DNA from 3 places in the Streptomyces sp. NPDC088387 genome. Region 3 is predicted to be linked to each of the others. Evidence: riboswitches for the same ligand, from Rfam matches in the RefSeq annotation. Region 3 holds a riboswitch; each other region holds the start of a gene.
The links. A riboswitch is a leader RNA that binds a small molecule or an ion and turns the genes downstream of it on or off. The one in region 3 is predicted to bind thiamine pyrophosphate.

Region 1 (5,485 bases), on a different contig from region 3:
CCATGATGATGCCCATGGCCTCGCCGATGAGGTGGCGGGTGTCGACGGCCTGTTCCAGCTGGGCCTGGGTGCGTGCGGCGGAGAAGGCGACCGCGGCGTGCGAGGCGAGGAGCCAGCCGGCCAGTTCGCTGGCCTCCGTGAAGACACCCGGCTTGCGGGAGTAGATGTTCAGCGCGCCGAAGTCCTCGTCCTCGGTGTAGAGGAGGAAGCCCATCATGCTGCCTATGCCCAGGTCACGGGCTTGCGGAGCGTATTTGGGCCAGCGTGGCTGCGGCTTGGTGAAGTCGGCGATACGGAAGACTCGGTCTCCCAGCGAGCTGCGGGCGGCGTCGAAGCAGGGCCCTTCGCCCGACTCCTCCTGAAGCTTGTCGGAGCTGACGACCAGCTCGTCGGTGGCGGCGATGGTCTCCACCTTCTTGCCGCGCAGCCTGAGAATGCCCGCCGACTCACACCCCTCGACGAGCTCGATCGCGGAGGCGGTGATCCGCTCCAGGGTGGCGGTGACCGACTCCTGTGCCAGGAGGTCGCGCGCCATGGCGGCCAGTTGTTGCGCGAACCGGGCCCAGTCCATGACTGCCTCCTCGCCCCACCTCATCCCGGTGACTTCATTCCAAGCTTCGCATGCGAACGACGGGGCCGGGCCGCTTGCGGGGTACCGAGGGGGGCGCCCTCGATCCGCGACAATTAACCAAACATGTGTTCAGTTTTCAAGGTGCGATGTCATCTCAAGGTGCGGTGTCGTTTCAAGGTGCGGTGTCGCTGTCGCGTTCCTCGCGGGGTCGGGTGCGGTCCGGGCCTCACCCGACCCCGCGAGGCGCGCTGCTTCAGTCGGCGAGCGGCAGGTACACCCTGTTGCCGCTGGCGGCGAACTCCTTCGACTTCTGGAGCATGCCTTCCGCGACCTCCTCGGGAGACGCCCCTTCGGCCGCGACACCACCGAAGCGCTCGTTGATGCTCTGGCTGATCTTCATGCTGCAGAACTTGGGGCCGCACATCGAGCAGAAGTGGGCTGTCTTCGCGGGTTCTGCCGGCAGGGTCTCGTCGTGGAACTCACGGGCCGTGTCCGGGTCGAGGGCCAGGTTGAACTGGTCCTCCCAGCGGAACTCGAAACGGGCGTCCGACAGCGCGTCGTCCCACTCCTGTGCTCCGGGGTGCCCCTTGGCGAGGTCGGCTGCGTGGGCGGCGATCTTGTAGGTGATGACGCCGGTCTTGACGTCGTCACGGTTGGGCAGGCCCAGATGTTCCTTGGGCGTGACATAGCAGAGCATGGCCGTGCCCCACCAGGCGATCATCGCGGCACCAATGCCGGAGGTGATGTGGTCGTACGCCGGCGCGACGTCCGTCGTCAGCGGGCCGAGCGTATAGAACGGAGCTTCATCACAGATCTCCTGCTGAAGGTCGATGTTCTCCTTGATCTTGTGCATCGGGACGTGTCCCGGGCCCTCGATCATGGTCTGTACGTTGAAACGCTTCGCGATCCGGTTGAGTTCCCCGAGCGTGCGCAACTCCGCGAACTGCGCCTCGTCGTTGGCGTCGGCGATCGAGCCCGGCCGCAGTCCGTCACCCAGCGAGTAGGTGATGTCGTAGGCGGCGAGGATCTCGCAGAGTTCCTCGAAGTTCTCGTAGAGGAACGAGTCCTTGTGGTGCGCGAGGCACCACGCGGCCATGATCGAGCCGCCGCGCGAGACGATGCCGGTCTTGCGGTTCGCCGTGAGCGGCACGAACGGCAGCCGCACACCCGCGTGGACGGTCATGTAGTCCACGCCCTGCTCGGCCTGTTCGAGGACCGTGTCCTTGTAGATCTCCCAGGTCAGCTCCTCGGCCCTGCCGTCGACCTTCTCCAGCGCCTGGTAGAGCGGCACGGTGCCGATGGGGACGGGGGAGTTGCGCAGCACCCACTCGCGGGTGGTGTGGATGTTCCGGCCGGTGGACAGGTCCATGACCGTGTCGGCGCCCCAGCGGGTCGCCCAGGTCATCTTCTCGACCTCCTCCTCGATGGAGGAAGTCACCGCCGAGTTTCCGATGTTGGCGTTGACCTTCACCAGGAATCGCTTGCCGATGATCATCGGCTCGATCTCCGGGTGGTTGACGTTGGCGGGCAGCACGGCCCGTCCCGCCGCGATCTCCTCGCGCACGACCTCGGGAGAAACGTTCTCCCTGACGGCCACGTACTCCATCTCCGGCGTGATCTCGCCCCGGCGTGCGTACGCAAGTTGCGTGACCGCGCTGCCGTCACGGCTCCGGCGCGGCTGACGAGGCCGGCCGGGGAAGACCGCATCGAGGTTGCGCAGGCCGCCTCGCGGCGACGTGTGCTTGATGCCGTCGTCCTCGGGGCGGACGGGGCGCCCCCCGTACTCCTCGGTGTCGCCGCGGGCGATGATCCAGTTCTCCCGCAACGGCGCCAGTCCCCTGCGAACATCAGTGGTGACCAGCGGATCGGTGTACGGGCCGGAGGTGTCGTACAGCGTGACGTCCTGCCCGTTGGTGAGATGCACCTGACGGACCGGCACACGCAGATCGGGGCGGGAGCCCTCGATGTACGCCTTGTGCCAGCCGATGGACTTCCCGGCCTCCTCGCTGGTGGCGATCTCCGTGTCGCTGGAGATCTGCGTGGAGGCAGGCGTGCGTGCGTCCTCGATGGTCATGAGACCTACTCCCTACGCCGGCATTACCCGGTAACAGGTTCGGCGGTCGACGCAGCGGTTCTCGTCTGTCGGCGTTCCATGGGATACGTCACTCGTGATGAGTGATGTTCCACGTGAAACATCGCGAAGACGAAGGTCAGCGCCCTCTCAGCCCGGTGCTCCGAGCTCCCGCGTGTACAAAGGTGACTCCACGCTAGCGTCAATTCGGGCGCGGTGAACAGAGGGCCCCTGCCGTTCTTGCGATGATCGGTCGGTGACCACACCGCAGGATCCCCCATTCCCTCCGCCGGAGCCGCCCCGCGAACCGGGCGATGCCTCCGGCTCCGGCCGCGGCCCCGGACCCGAAGCGGGACCGGACTACGAGACCGGCTCCGTACGCCGACTTGGCGCCCGCTCGGGGCCTCCGGCGGGGGCGAGTGACGGTCGTGGGGGCGGGGTTGGGGAGGGGGGCAGGGGTGTTGGGCCTGGTGTTGGTCGCGGCCCTGGTCCTGGGCCCGGTCCTGGTCCTGGTCTTGGCCCCGGTCCTGGTCCTGGGCCCGGCGGTCCTCGTGGTCAGGGTGCCGGTCCTGGCAGCCCGCATGGCCAAGGGCGCGCTCCTGGTGGTCAAGGGGCGGGTCGTGGTGGACAGGGGCCGGGTACTGGTGGTCAGAGGCTTGGACCCGGCGGTCAGGGGCGCGACTTCGGTGGTCCCCCTGGCGGGCAGGACTTCAACGAGCCGCAGGGGCAGCCGTACAGGCCCGTGCGGGGCGAGGGCTACGGCCCCAACGCCGGCGCAGGCTATGGTCCCGGCGGCAACGCGCCTGGTGACGGCCGTGGTCAGGCATCCGGCGGGGGTTACGGCGACGGCTATGGCGACGGTTACGGCGGTGGCCCTGGCGGCCACGGAAACGGGCCCGAGGGCCCGGGAGCCGACCCCCGCAATGGGCCCACCAACGGACCCGCCAACGGGCCGGACGACGGCCACAGGCATGGCCAGGGCAACGGCGGTCCCGGCAACGGGCACAGCGGCGGACACGGTGACCACCACGGCGACAATCACGGCGGCGGTCACGGACACGGCGACAACGGGCACGGCGGTGGGCACGGTCACTCCCACAGCCACGGTCCCGCCGCCCCGGTCTCCGTCCACCTACGTAAGATCATCGCGGCCATCCTCGTACCGTTCGCCGCTGCCGTCCTGGTCGGGCTCGGGCTGCTCTGGCCCGGTGGCGCACCGCCGCACGAGCGCACCGGTGTCGGTTTCGACCGGCAGACACAGGAAGCCACGGTCACCAGGATCGATCAGGTGGACTGCGCGTCGGTGAACGCCTCCGGGGGCACCCCGACCGGCGACACCTCCACCGCCGAGGGCTCCTCCGCCGTCCAGCAGGCCAAGGGCGACTGCAAGCGGGCCACGATCCGCGTCGACACCGGCACGGACAAGGGCCGTACGTTCACCGAGATCGTCCAGCCCGACCAGTCCCGCCAGTTGAAGCAGGGCCAGGAGGTCGTGGTCGCCTACGAGCCCTCGGCGCCCAAGGACCTTCAGTACTCGGTGACCGACATCAACCGGCGCCTCCCCATGACCCTGCTCGCCGGCATCTTCGCGCTCGCCGTTGTGGTCGTGGGCCGGCTGCGGGGGCTCATGGCGCTGGTCGCGCTGGCGATCAGCTTCCTGATCCTCAACTTCTTCATCCTGCCGGCCATCCTCCAGGGCTCGAACCCGCTGGTCGTGGCCGTGGTCGGAGCGAGCGCCATCATGCTGGTCGCGCTGTATCTGTGCCACGGGCTGTCGGCGAGAACCTCGGTCGCGGTACTCGGCACGCTGGTTTCCCTGCTGCTGATCGGCATCCTGGGCTCGCTGTTCATCGGCTGGGCGGCCCTCACCGGCGACACGGACGACAACACCGGTCTGATCCACGGCCTGTACCCGTCGATCGACATGAGCGGTCTGCTGCTGGCCGGCGTCATCATCGGCTCGCTCGGTGTGCTCGACGACGTGACGGTCACGCAGACCTCCGCGGTCTGGGAGCTGCACGAGGCCAACCCCACGATGGGCTGGAAGGGGCTGTACCGGGCCGGCATCCGGATCGGCCGCGACCACATCGCGTCGGTCGTCAACACACTCGTCCTCGCCTACGCCGGCGCCGCGCTCCCCCTGCTGCTGCTCTTCTCGATCGCCCAGAGCAGCGTGGGAGCAGTCGCCAACAGCGAGTTGGTCGCCGAGGAGATCGTGCGGACTCTGGTGGGTTCGATCGGTCTCGTCGCCTCGGTGCCCGTGACCACGGCACTCGCCGCCCTCGTCGTCTCGGCCGACCGCACGTCGAAGGGTTCGACGGGAGCGACCGCACCGACAGGACCGGCAGCACCGGACTCCACAACGCCGGGCGCACACCCTCCGGCCGGTACGCCCCGCACCGGCCGGGGTCGCCGCCGTAAGCGCTGAGAGCGGCGCGGAGGCGGGAACCCCGGGTATGGGTCGGAGAGGGATGCACGGGGTGAGCCGGCTCGGGAAACCCATCCCACCCGGTCCCCCGAGTCCCACGCCGGACCACGTCAACAAGCCCGACCACATCAACAAGCCGACCGCATCAACAAGCCCGACCGAAGAACCGTTCCTGCAAGCCTTCCGGACCCGTTCGCCGGTCCCAACGCCCCCGCTTGAGGAAGCGTTCCGCCCCAGAGCGGCTCAGCCCGCGCTCTGCTCCTCCGCCAGGATGCGGTCCAGAGTCTCGTCGAGGTGGGCGTCGAAGTCGGCGAGCGCGCCCTCCTGGCCCAGCGGCACCAGCTTGTCCGTACGGTCGAGGAAGGCCACGAGCGGCGCCGCCGAGGAGCGGAACAGGGCGTGGTCGCTGCCGACC
Region 2 (5,485 bases), on a different contig from region 3:
GCAACTCGTTCGCCGCATCGTGCGGCATCACCCGCTGCACGTACTGCACGATCTGGAGCCACTCGTCGATCGCGTCGGCGGCCACCTCCGGCGCCACGGAGTACGGCAACCCGGCCGCCAGCGTCGCGTCCGCCCGGTGCACGGTCAGCTCGTGTGTCATCCGCCGCGCCCAGAACCCGGACGTGGGGATCCCGGCCCAGCTCCACACAGCGGTCTCGGCCCCCGCCTCCCGCAGACTCGCGACCACCCGCTCCCCGGTCTCCGCGAGCCACCCGTCCAGCGCCGCCGCGTCCCCCTGGGCGACGGGCCCCGTCACCTCGGGCACCCGGTCGAGCGGAAGCTCCTCCTGCGCCCGTGTGCGCACCATCTCGTCGACCCAGCGCAGCGCCCCGCCGGTGTGCCGCACGAGGTACTCCAGGGACCAGTCGGGACACGTCGGCACCCTGCCGGACAGATCGGCGCCGGACGTCACCACGGCCCGCAACTGCCCCACCTGGTGGGCGATTTCATCGCAGTAGCGCTCATGTGCGAGGAGAGTCATGCCCCGCAGGCTACGGCGGCCGGTTCAGCCGAGCACCACGATTTCCGCCGTGTCGAAGGCGACCCCGACCACGTCCCCCACCTCGGGCGCGTCCCGCAGCGCGCACGCCGCCTCCAGCCGGGGCGCGTCCTCGGGCTGGAGGTGCACGGCGACATGGGTGCCCTTGAAGGTGCGCGCGGTCACCATGCAGCGCAGCCCCTCGTCGGCGGCGACGAGCCGTACCCCGGCGGGCCGTACGAGGACGTCCCAGGTGCCCTGGGGTGCGCCCACGGGCACCGGCAGCTTGCCCCACGCGGTGTCGGCGGCCTGTCCGCTCACCGTGGCCCGCACGACGTTGTCGAAGCCGAGGAAGCGCGCCACGAACGCGTCGACGGGCCGCTGCCACACGTCGAGCGGGGTGCCGGACTGCGCGATCCGGCCGTCCCGCATCACCACGACCCGGTCGGCCAGCGCGAACGCCTCGCCCTGGTCGTGTGTCACCGCCAGCACGGTCGTCCCCAACCGCCCGAACAGCTCCCGCAGTTCGACCACCAGCCGTTCCCGCAGGGACCGGTCGAGCTGCCCGAGCGGCTCGTCCAGCATCAGCAGCCGGGGGCTCGGCGCGAGCGCGCGGGCCAGCGCGACCCGCTGCTGCTCGCCCCCGGAGAGCGAGCCGACCGCCCGGCGCGCGGCGCCCGGCAGACCGACCAGCTCCAGCAACTCCCGTACCCGCGCCTGCTGTTCGTCGCGCGAGGCGCCGCGCATCCGCGGCCCGAAGGCGACGTTGCCGCCCACGTCCCGCTGCGGGAAGAGCTGGTGGTCCTGGAACATCAGCCCGATCTCCCGCCGGTGCGCGGGCACCCCCGACTGGTCCCGGCCGTCGAGCCGCACCCGCCCGGCGTCCAGTGCCTGGAGTCCCGCGACCGACCGCAGCAGCGTCGACTTGCCGCTGCCGCTCGGCCCGAGCACACACACGATCTCGTGCTCGGCGACATCGAGGTCGACGGCGTCCAGCACGTTCCGCCCGCCGAGGCGGACCGTCGCGCCCTCAAGGGTCAGCAGCATCGCTAGAACTCCCCGGTCCGGTCGGTCCGCAGCCGTTCGAGGACCAGCAGCGCCACCGCGCACACCACCATCAGAATCGTCGAAAGGGCCATCGCCTGGCCGTAGTTGAGCTCGCCGGGCCGCCCGATCAGCTTGGCCACGGCGACCGGCAGCGTCGGGTTGTCGGGCCGCGCGATGAACACGGTCGCGCCGAACTCGCCCAGCGACACCGCGAACGCGAACCCGGCCGCCACCAGCAACGCCCGCCGTACCAGCGGCAGATCGACCTCCCGCCACACCCGCCACGGCGACGCGCCGAGCACGGCCGCGGCCTCCCGCAGCCGCGCGTCCACCGCCCGCAGCACCGGCAGCATGGTCCGTACGACGAACGGGACCCCCACCAGCGCCTGCGCGAGCGGCACCAGGATCCAGGTGGAGCGCAGATCCAGCGGCGGCTCGTCCAGCGCGATCAGGAAGCCGAAGCCGACGGTCACCGCGGAGACCCCGAGCGGCAGCATCAGCAGCGCGTCGAACCCGCGCACGAAGGGTCCCGCGTCCCGCCGGGTGAGCGCCGCCGCGGCGAGCCCGCCGACCAGTACGGCGATGGCGGTGGCGACAACGGCGTAGGCGAGCGAGTTGCCGACCGCGTCGATCGGCGGGACGAGGAACACCCCGGAGTCGTCCGAGGCCAGCGCCCGGTAGTAGCCGAAGTCGGGGGCGTCGAGGGACCGCCGTACCAGCACGGCGAGGGGCAGCAGCAGGAGTACGGCGATGACGGCCAGGACGCCGGCCAGCAGTCCCCACTGTCCGGCCCCGCGCGGGCGCCGGGCCGTGGTCGCCGGGTCGACCAGCCGCAGCGCGCTCTCCCGCCGCCGTACCGTCCAGGCGTGCACGGCGAGGATCGCGCCCACGGCCGCGAACTGCACCAGGGTGAGGACGGCCGCCGTGGACAGGTCGAAGATCTCGGACGTCTGCCGGTAGATCTCCACCTCCAGGGTGGAGAAGGTGGGCCCGCCGAGGATCTGCACCACACCGAACGAGGTGAAGGTGAACAGGAAGACCATCAGCGCGGCGGCGGCCACGGCCGGTCCGAGCGCCGGGAGTGTGACCTTCCGCCAGGCCCGCAGCGAGGACGCGCCCAGCATGCGTGCCGCCTCCTCCTGCCGCGGGTCGAGCTGGGACCAGAGGCCGCCCACGGTCCGTACGACGACCGCGTAGTTGAAGAAGACGTGCGCGAGCAGGATCGCCCACACGGTGGTGTCGAGGCGTACGCCCCACAGCTCGTCGAGGAGTCCGCCGCGGCCGACCAGTGCCAGGAACGCCGTACCGACGACGACCGTCGGCAGCACGAACGGCACGGTCACGACCGCGCGCAGCACCTGCTTGCCGGGGAAGTCGAGGCGGGCGAAGACGTAGGCGCCGGGCAGGGCGATCAGCAGGGTCAGCGCGGTCGAGGCCAGCGCCTGCCAGGTGGTGAACCACAGCACGTGCCGGATGTCCGACTGCCCGAGCACGTCCCACAGCCGTCCGAACCGCCAGCCGCCGTCGACGTGCAGGCCCCGGCCGAGGATCGCGGCGACCGGGTAGGCGAAGAAGACGCCGAAGAACGCGACGGGCAGGGCCATCAGCCCGAGCCGCGCCGCGCCCCCGCGGCGCCTGCCTACTTCAGTACGAGCGACGTCCACGACTTGACCCAGTCGTCACGGTGGTCGGCGATCTTCGCCGGGTCCATGGTCTCGGGATCCTTCGCCTGGGGGCCGTACTTGGCGAAGACCTCCGGGACCTGGGCGGCCTCGCGCACCGGGTAGACGAACATGTTCAGCGGCATGTCGTCCTGGAACTCCTTGGTGAGCAGGAAGTCAAGGAGCGCCTTGCCGCCCTCGGTGTTCCTCGCGTTGCTCAGCAGTCCCGCGTACTCGACCTGGCGGAAGCAGGTGCCGTCGGCGACGCCGGTGGGGGCGGTCGTGGGCTGCGGATCGGCGTAGACGACCTCGACGGGCGGCGAGGAGGCGTACGACACCACCAGCGGCCGGTCGCCCTTGGCCTTCTTGCCGCCGGCGGACCCGGAGAACTCCTCGTTGTAGGCCTGCTCCCAGCTGTCGACGACCTTCACGCCGTTGGCCGTGAGCTTCTTCCAGTAGTCCTGCCAGCCGTCGTCGCCGTACCTGGCGGCGGTTCCGAGCAGAAAGCCCAGGCCGGGCGAGGAGGTGGAGGCGTTCTCGGTGACGAGCAGGTTCTTGTACGCGGGCTTGGTGAGGTCGTCGAACGTCTTCGGCGGCTCCAGCCTGTGCTCGCTGAAGTAGGCCTTGTCGTAGTTGACGCAGATGTCGCCGGTGTCGACGGGCGTGACCCGGTGCTTGCTCTCGTCGGCCCGGTACTCGGGCAGCACCAGGTCGGAGCCCTTGGCCTCGTACGGCTGGAAGAGCCCGTTGTCGAGGGCGCGGGAGAGGAGGGTGTTGTCGACGCCGAAGAAGACGTCGCCCTGCGGGTTGTCCTTGGTGAGGATCGCCTTGTTGACGGCCTGGCCGGCGTCGCCGTCCTCCAGGACCTTGACCCGGTAGCCGGACTTCTTCTCGAAGTCGGCGAGGACGCTCTTGGAGACGGCCCAGGAGTTGTGGCTGACGAGCGTGACGGTTTTGGAATCCCCGCCGCTGCCGGAGTCGGAGCCGGATCCGCACGCGGACAGCGTGAGGAGGCCCAGGCCGGCGGCCAGGGCAAGGCAGTGCTTGGTGCTTCTCATGAAGGAAACCGAACTTCCTACCCAGAATGACCTGGGCGAGGTTCAGAGGGTCTGCGGCCCGCCTGTCCTGCGGCGGCCGCACTCTCAGCGCTGTGGCGCTCCCCTGTCGGAAAATGGGATATGAAGTTGTCCTGATGACGCTGTACCGACGTCGGTCAGACTACCGCTCGGTGGCCGCGAGCTGACCGCACGCCCCGTCGATCTCCTGACCTCGGGTGTCCCGGACGGTGACCGGCACGCCGTGGGCGGCGATGGCCTCGACGAACGCCTTCTCGTCCTCGGGCCGGGACGCGGTCCACTTGGAGCCCGGCGTCGGGTTCAGCGGGATGAGGTTGACGTGCACGGGCCGGCCCTTGAGCATCCGCCCGAGCCGGTCGGCGCGCCATGCCTGGTCGTTGATGTCCCGGATCAGCGCGTACTCGATGGACAGCCGCCGCCCGGACCGGTCGGCGTACGCGAACCCGGCGTCCAGCACCTCGCGCACCTTCCACCGGGTGTTGACCGGTACGAGGGTGTCGCGCAGCTCGTCGTCGGGGGCGTGCAGCGAGATCGCGAGGCGGCACTTGAAGCCCTCGTCGGAGAACCGGTTGATCGCCGGGACGAGACCCACGGTCGAGACGGTGATCCCGCGCTGCGAGAGCCCGCCGCCGTCGGGTGCGGGGTCGGTCAGGGCGCGGATGGCGCCAACGACCCGCTTGTAGTTGGCGAGGGGCTCGCCCATGCCCATGAACACGATGTTCGACAGCCGCGCGGGCCCGCCGGGCACCTCGCCGTCCCTGAGCGCCCGCATCCCGTCGACGATCTGGTGGACGATCTCGGCGGTCGACAGGTTCCGGTCGAGCCCGGCCTGTCCGGTGGCGCAGAACGGGCAGTTCATCCCGCACCCGGCCTGCGAGCTGATGCACATGGTGACCCGGTCCGGGTACCGCATCAGCACCGACTCGACGAGCGTCCCGTCGAACAGCCGCCACAGCGTCTTGCGCGTGGCACCCTCGTCCGTCGACAGATGCCGTACGACGGTCATCAGGTCCGGCAGCAGCGCCTCCCGCAGCCGCTCACGCGAGCCGGCCGGGATGTCGGTCCACTGCTCCGGGTCGTGCGCGTACCGCGCGAAGTAGTGCTGCGAGAGCTGCTTGGCACGGAACGGCTTCTCCCCGACCTCGGCCACGGCGTCCTTGCGC
Region 3 (5,485 bases):
GCATCTCGTACAGCACGACACCGCACGCGTAGACGTCCACGCGCGCGTCGGCCGTGCCGTGCTCGATCTGCTCCGGGGCGAGGTAGGAGACCGTGCCGAGCACGGATCCGGTGGTGTTGGTGACGGTGTCCACGGACCGCACCAGACCGAAGTCGGCGACCTTCACCCGGCCGTCGTCCCCTATGAGGACGTTCTCCGGCTTCATGTCCCGGTGCACGAACCCGGCGCGATGAGCGGCGCCGAGCGCGGCCAGCACCGGCTCCAGGATGTCCAGGGCGGCACGGGGCTGGAGCGCCCCGCGCTCGCGCAGCACGTCGCGCAGGGTGCAGCCGGCGATGTACTCCATGGCGAGGTAGACGTACGACCCGTCGGTGCCCTGGTCGAAGACCTGGACGACGTTGGGGTGCGCGAGCCGGGCGACGGACTTGGCCTCCCGGATGAACCGGTCGACGAACGTGGCGTCGGCGGCCAGCGTCGGGTGCATGACCTTCAGCGCGAGCACACGGTCGAGGCGGGTGTCCACGGCCCGGTAGACCGTGGCCATCCCGCCCACCGCGATCCGCGCGTCGACGCGGTACCGGCGGTCGAGCAACTGCCCGACCAGGGGGTCCTGAAGGGTCGTGTCCACGCAGGCGAGTCTACGAGGCACCGCCGACAGCACCGCCCGTTCCACCGATCGGGCGACGGAATGCAGCAGACCTGTGACCGTCACGGGACGCGAAACCGGGCCGTTGTGACGGTCACCGGAACGCGGGGCCGGACATCCGCCGAACGGCTGACGGGGGAGTCGGCGGGGAGCCGGTGGGGAGCCTGCGGGGGAGCGGGACCGGCACGAAAGGGATGGGGCCGTGCCCGAAAAGCGTGCCGCCCGCGCCCCTAGAAGGCCGGCCGCTCCGGGTCCAGGCGGGCCCGGCCCTCCGTCGGGGAGGACGCCTCCGCGAAGTGCCGCTTGGGGATGCGGCCCGCGCGGTGTGCCAGGCGGCCGGCCTCCACCGCGTGCCGCATGGCGTCGGCCATCAGGACCGGCTCCTGGGCCCGGGTGACGGCCGAGGCGAGCATCACGCCCGCGCAGCCCAGCTCCATCGCCAGCGCCGCGTCGGAGGCCGTGCCCGCGCCCGCGTCCAGGATCACCGGCACGCGTGCGTGCTCGGTGATCAGCTGGAAGTTGTGCGGGTTGCGGATACCCAGTCCGGAGCCGATCGGTGAGCCCAGCGGCATGATCGCCGCGCAGCCCGCGTCCTCCAGCTTGCGGGCGAGCACCGGGTCGTCGTTGGTGTACGGCAGGACCGTGAAACCGTCGTCGACCAGGGTCTCGGCCGCGTCGAGCAGCTCGATCGGGTCGGGCAGCAGGGTCCGCTCGTCGGCGATGACCTCCAGCTTGACCAGGTCGGTGCCGAGCGCCTCGCGGGCCAGCCGGGCGGTGAGGACGGCCTCGCCCGCGGTGAAGCAGCCCGCGGTGTTGGGCAGCACCCGGATGCCGAGCTTCTCCAGCACCGACAGCACCGAGCCGTGCACGTCCGGGTTGACCCGCCGCATCGCGACGGTCGTCAGCTCGGTGCCGGACGCCACCAGCGCCCGTTCCAGCACGTCCAGGCTGGGCGCGCCGCCGGTGCCCATGATCAGCCGGGACGAGAACGACGTACCGCCGAGGAGGAAGGGATCGTCGGCCATCGGTCAGCCTCCTTGGACGGCGGTGAGGACCTCGACGCGGTCCCCGTCGGACAGGGACGTCGTGGACCACTGACCGCGCGGGACGACGGTTTCGTTGAGTGCGGCGGCGACTCCGGAGGGCGCCGGGGTGAGCGCCGTCACCAGGACGTCGAGAGCCGTGCCGGGAGCCACTTCGCGGGTCTCTCCGTTGACCGAGATGTTCATGCGGGCTGCTCCGTGAGTGCGGCGGCGGTGAAGCGCCGGGGGGTGAAGGGGCGGGCTTCCTCGGGGAGTTCACCGGTGACCAGCGCGTGCGCGAGCGCGTCGCCGGTGACCGGTGTGAGCAGCACGCCGTTGCGGTAGTGCCCGGTGGCCAGCAGCAGTCCGTCCAGCTCGGTCGGGCCGAGCAGCGGCGCGTTGTCCGGGGAACCGGGGCGCAGACCCGCGCGGGTCTCCGTCAGGGGCAGTTCGGTGATGCCGGGGACCAGCTCGTGGGCGTCGCGCAGCAGCGCGTACACCCCGCCCGCGGTCACCGTGGTGTCCCAGCCGAGCTCCTCGCTGGTCGCGCCGACGACGAGTTCGCCGTTCTCGCGCGGCACCAGGTAGACATGGCTGCCGCGGACGACCGCGCGGACGGTACGGCTCAGGAAGGGCGCGTATCGCGCCGGCACGGCCAGCCGCAGCACCTCCCCCTTCACCGGCCGTACCGGCGGCAGTACGTCGTCCGGGACGCCCGGCAGCCGCCCGCTGAGGCTGCCGGCGGCCAGCACCACCTGGCCGGCGCCGAGGCGGACGCCCTCGCGGGTGACGGCACCGGTGGCCCGCTCCCGCTCGACCACGAGCCGTTCGGCCCAGGTGCGGTGGAAGACCACCCCGGCCAGCTCGCAGGCGCTCAGCAGGGCCGCCGCGAGCCGCCGTGGGTCGATCTGGTGGTCACCGTCGACCCGCAGCCCGCCGCGCACGCCCGGCGCGAGCATCGGCTCGAGGCGCCGGCACTCCCGGCCGGACAGCCACTCCGACTCCAGGCCCGACTGCCGTTGCAGGGTGTGCAGTTCCCGCAGATGCGCGCGGTCGTCGGCGTCCAGCGCGACGGCGAGCGTGCCGCACCTGCGGTAGCCGAGGTCGTGTCCGGTCAGGTCGGTCAGCTCGGCCGCGAAGGCGGGATAGCGGTCGGCCGAGGCCACGTTGAGGCCGAGCAGGGTCTGCTCGCCGTAGTGCAGTTCGGTGACGGCGGCGAGCATGCCGGCCGCCACCTGGGCGGCGCCGCCGCCGGGTTCGGGGTCCACGACGGCCGTGGCGAGCCCGCGCTGCGCGGCCCGCCAGGCCGTGACCAGACCGATGATTCCGCCCCCGACGACGAGGACGTCCGAGGTGTGTTCCGACGTGCGTAGCGTCGGGTGCTCCGACAGGTGTGACGTACGTGTGGAGGACGACACGGGCGTTCAGCCCCTCCCTTCGCCGGCATGACCCGGATCAGGTTCGTACGGTCGGAGGCCGCCAGCCTCCCTCTCAGCCCGGTGCGTCCGGGCTCCCGCGAGTGCTCTGTGCGAGTCACCCTAACTCCTGGTTCCGTGCCTCTGTAAGGGAGCCGTCCGCCACGATCGCGCCGCCCGGCTGCCTCGCGGCACCCCCGGTCGGCGCCCGGACCGCAGGTCGGACCCGGTCCGTGCCCGGTCCGTGCCCGGTCCGTGCGCCACCGCGCGGGCCGCGGGAACCGGGCCACCCGCGCGCGTGCCCCCGGCCGACGCGGGTGCCGGCGGGCACACGCGCCGGAGACCGCCTGGACTTTCGGTAGGTCCGCACCGGACCGCCGGTCCGGTGTGACAGGACTCGCAAGCGCACCCCCTGACTGACAATTTGTCAGGTGTCTATGGTGATCAGGTGAGCGACGACAGAGAGCAGACGGCGGCGCCCGGATCGCGCCGCGTGGTAGTGGTGGGCGCCGGCATGGCCGGGGTGCAGACCGCGGTCGCGCTCCGGGAACAGGGCTTCAACGGCACGGTGACCCTGATCGGCGCCGAACCCCACCAGCCCTACGACCGTCCGCCCCTGTCCAAGGCCGTCCTGCTCGGCAAGGCCGAGGACTCCGCCTTCGACATCGACTTCGACGCGCTCGACATCGAACTGCTCCTCGGCCGCGAGGTCTCGGGCGTGCGCCCCGGGGACCATGAACTGGACACCGAGGCCGGACCCGTCGCCTACGACGTCCTGGTCCTCGCCACCGGCGCCGCGCCGATCCTGCTGCCGGGCGCGGAGGGTGTGCCCGGCGTGCACCTGCTGCGCACCCTGGACGACGCCGCGCGGCTGCGGCCGGTGCTCGCGCGACAGCACGACATCGTGGTGGTCGGCGCGGGCTGGATCGGCGCCGAGTTCGCCACCGCCGCGCGCGAGGCGGGCTGCTCGGTGACGGTCGTGGAGGCCGCCGACCGCCCGCTCGCCGGGGCGCTCCCCGAGGAGGTGGCCGCCCCGATGGCCGGCTGGTACGCCGACAGCGGGGCCGTACTGCGCACCCACGCGCGCGTGGCACGCGTCGAGCCCGGCGAGGTCGTCCTCGACGACGGCTCGCGGCTGCCCGCGGGCGCCGTGGTGGTCGGCATCGGCGCCCGGCCCGCCACGGCCTGGCTGGCCGGCTCCGGCATCCAGCTCGGCGCGCACGGCGACGTCGTCGCCGACACCCATCTGCGCACCTCCGCCCCCGACGTCTACGCGGTCGGCGACTGCGCCTCCTTCCCGTCCGTGCGTTACGGCGAGCGGCTGATGGTCCACCACTGGGACAACGCCCTCCAGGGGCCGCGCACGGTCGCCGAGAACATCGTCGAGGGCGGCCAGGCCGACGCGGTCTACGACCCGGTGCCGTACTTCTGGTCCGAGCAGTTCGGCCGCTTCGTGCAGTACGCGGGGCACCACTCCGGCGCCGACACGACCCTGTGGCGCGGTGACCCTTCGGGGCCCGCGTGGAGCGTCTGCTGGCTGCGCGAGGGCCGCCTGGTCGCCCTGCTGGCGGTGGGCCGCCCGAGGGATCTCGCCCAGGCCCGGCGGCTCATCGAGTCGGGCACGCCGATGGATCCGGAACTGCTGGTGGACCCGTCGCGCCCGCTGAAGGCGGCCACGGCCGTCCGCTGAGAACGGCCTGGTCCGGAGCCTTCGGACGCGGCCCGGCTACCGAGTGTCAGTCCCAGATGGCAGTCTTGGAGGCGTGACCGAGATTGACGCAAAGATTGATGCTCTCGTCCCCGCCTGGCTCACCCTCCCCGACATCGCGGAACAACTGGACGTCGAGGTGACCCGGGTGCGGCAGCTGGTCAAGGAGGGCCAGCTCATCGCCGTACGCCGGGGTGAGAACCGCGCGCTGCACGTCCCCGCCGCCTTCATCGACGTGGACAAGGTCGTCAAGGGCCTCGCCGGGACCCTGACACTGCTGCGGGACGACGGCTTCACCGACGAGGAGATGCTGGAGTGGCTCTTCACTCCGGACCCCAGCCTGCCGGGCACGCCCGCGCAGGCGCTGAGCGAGAATCGTGGCACGGAGGTGAAGCGCCGAGCCCAGGCGCTCGCCGTGTAACCCGAACGCGCTGAACCGCCCACCGCCCACCGTCCGGCGCCCGGCAGCCGGGGCCCCGGCCGCGGTGAACGACGCCCTGCGGCGGCGGTGGGCGGGCACGAGGCTGCCGTCGCGGCGTGTACAGCGGCGTGTACAGCGGCCGTAACTGCTGCCGGAGACGGCCCCGCTGCCACGGTGGCGGCCCGGCGGTCCGTGCGGCAGGACCACACCGGGTGCCCGTACCGACGCGGGCACCCACACCGACATCGGGGGGAACCGACCATGTCCGACACC

Region 1: another riboswitch for thiamine pyrophosphate. It lies ahead of thiC (phosphomethylpyrimidine synthase ThiC); the one in region 3 lies ahead of thiO (glycine oxidase ThiO).
Region 2: another riboswitch for thiamine pyrophosphate. It lies ahead of ACIQAC_RS29340 (thiamine ABC transporter substrate binding subunit); the one in region 3 lies ahead of thiO (glycine oxidase ThiO).

The regions. Positions count from the first base shown of each region.
Region 1 is NZ_JBIVNC010000003.1:216,815-222,299, forward strand. It holds gene ACIQAC_RS09165 (GAF and ANTAR domain-containing protein) at 1-571, opposite strand, end outside; gene thiC (phosphomethylpyrimidine synthase ThiC) at 825-2,645, opposite strand; TPP riboswitch at 2,638-2,827, opposite strand; gene ACIQAC_RS09175 (YibE/F family protein) at 3,385-5,070, shown strand; gene ACIQAC_RS09180 (SsgA family sporulation/cell division regulator) at 5,314-5,485, opposite strand, start outside.
Region 2 is NZ_JBIVNC010000012.1:164,979-170,463, reverse strand. It holds gene ACIQAC_RS29355 (maleylpyruvate isomerase family mycothiol-dependent enzyme) at 1-541, opposite strand, end outside; gene ACIQAC_RS29350 (ABC transporter ATP-binding protein) at 566-1,585, opposite strand; gene ACIQAC_RS29345 (ABC transporter permease) at 1,588-3,189, opposite strand; gene ACIQAC_RS29340 (thiamine ABC transporter substrate binding subunit) at 3,225-4,304, opposite strand; TPP riboswitch at 4,301-4,419, opposite strand; gene rlmN (23S rRNA (adenine(2503)-C(2))-methyltransferase RlmN) at 4,465-5,485, opposite strand, start outside.
Region 3 is NZ_JBIVNC010000001.1:355,550-361,034, reverse strand. It holds gene pknB (Stk1 family PASTA domain-containing Ser/Thr kinase) at 1-628, opposite strand, end outside; gene ACIQAC_RS01740 (thiazole synthase) at 877-1,671, opposite strand; gene thiS (sulfur carrier protein ThiS) at 1,675-1,875, opposite strand; gene thiO (glycine oxidase ThiO) at 1,872-3,059, opposite strand; TPP riboswitch at 3,084-3,195, opposite strand; gene ACIQAC_RS01725 (NAD(P)/FAD-dependent oxidoreductase) at 3,598-4,773, shown strand; gene ACIQAC_RS01720 (Rv2175c family DNA-binding protein) at 4,847-5,212, shown strand; gene thiE (thiamine phosphate synthase) at 5,474-5,485, shown strand, end outside.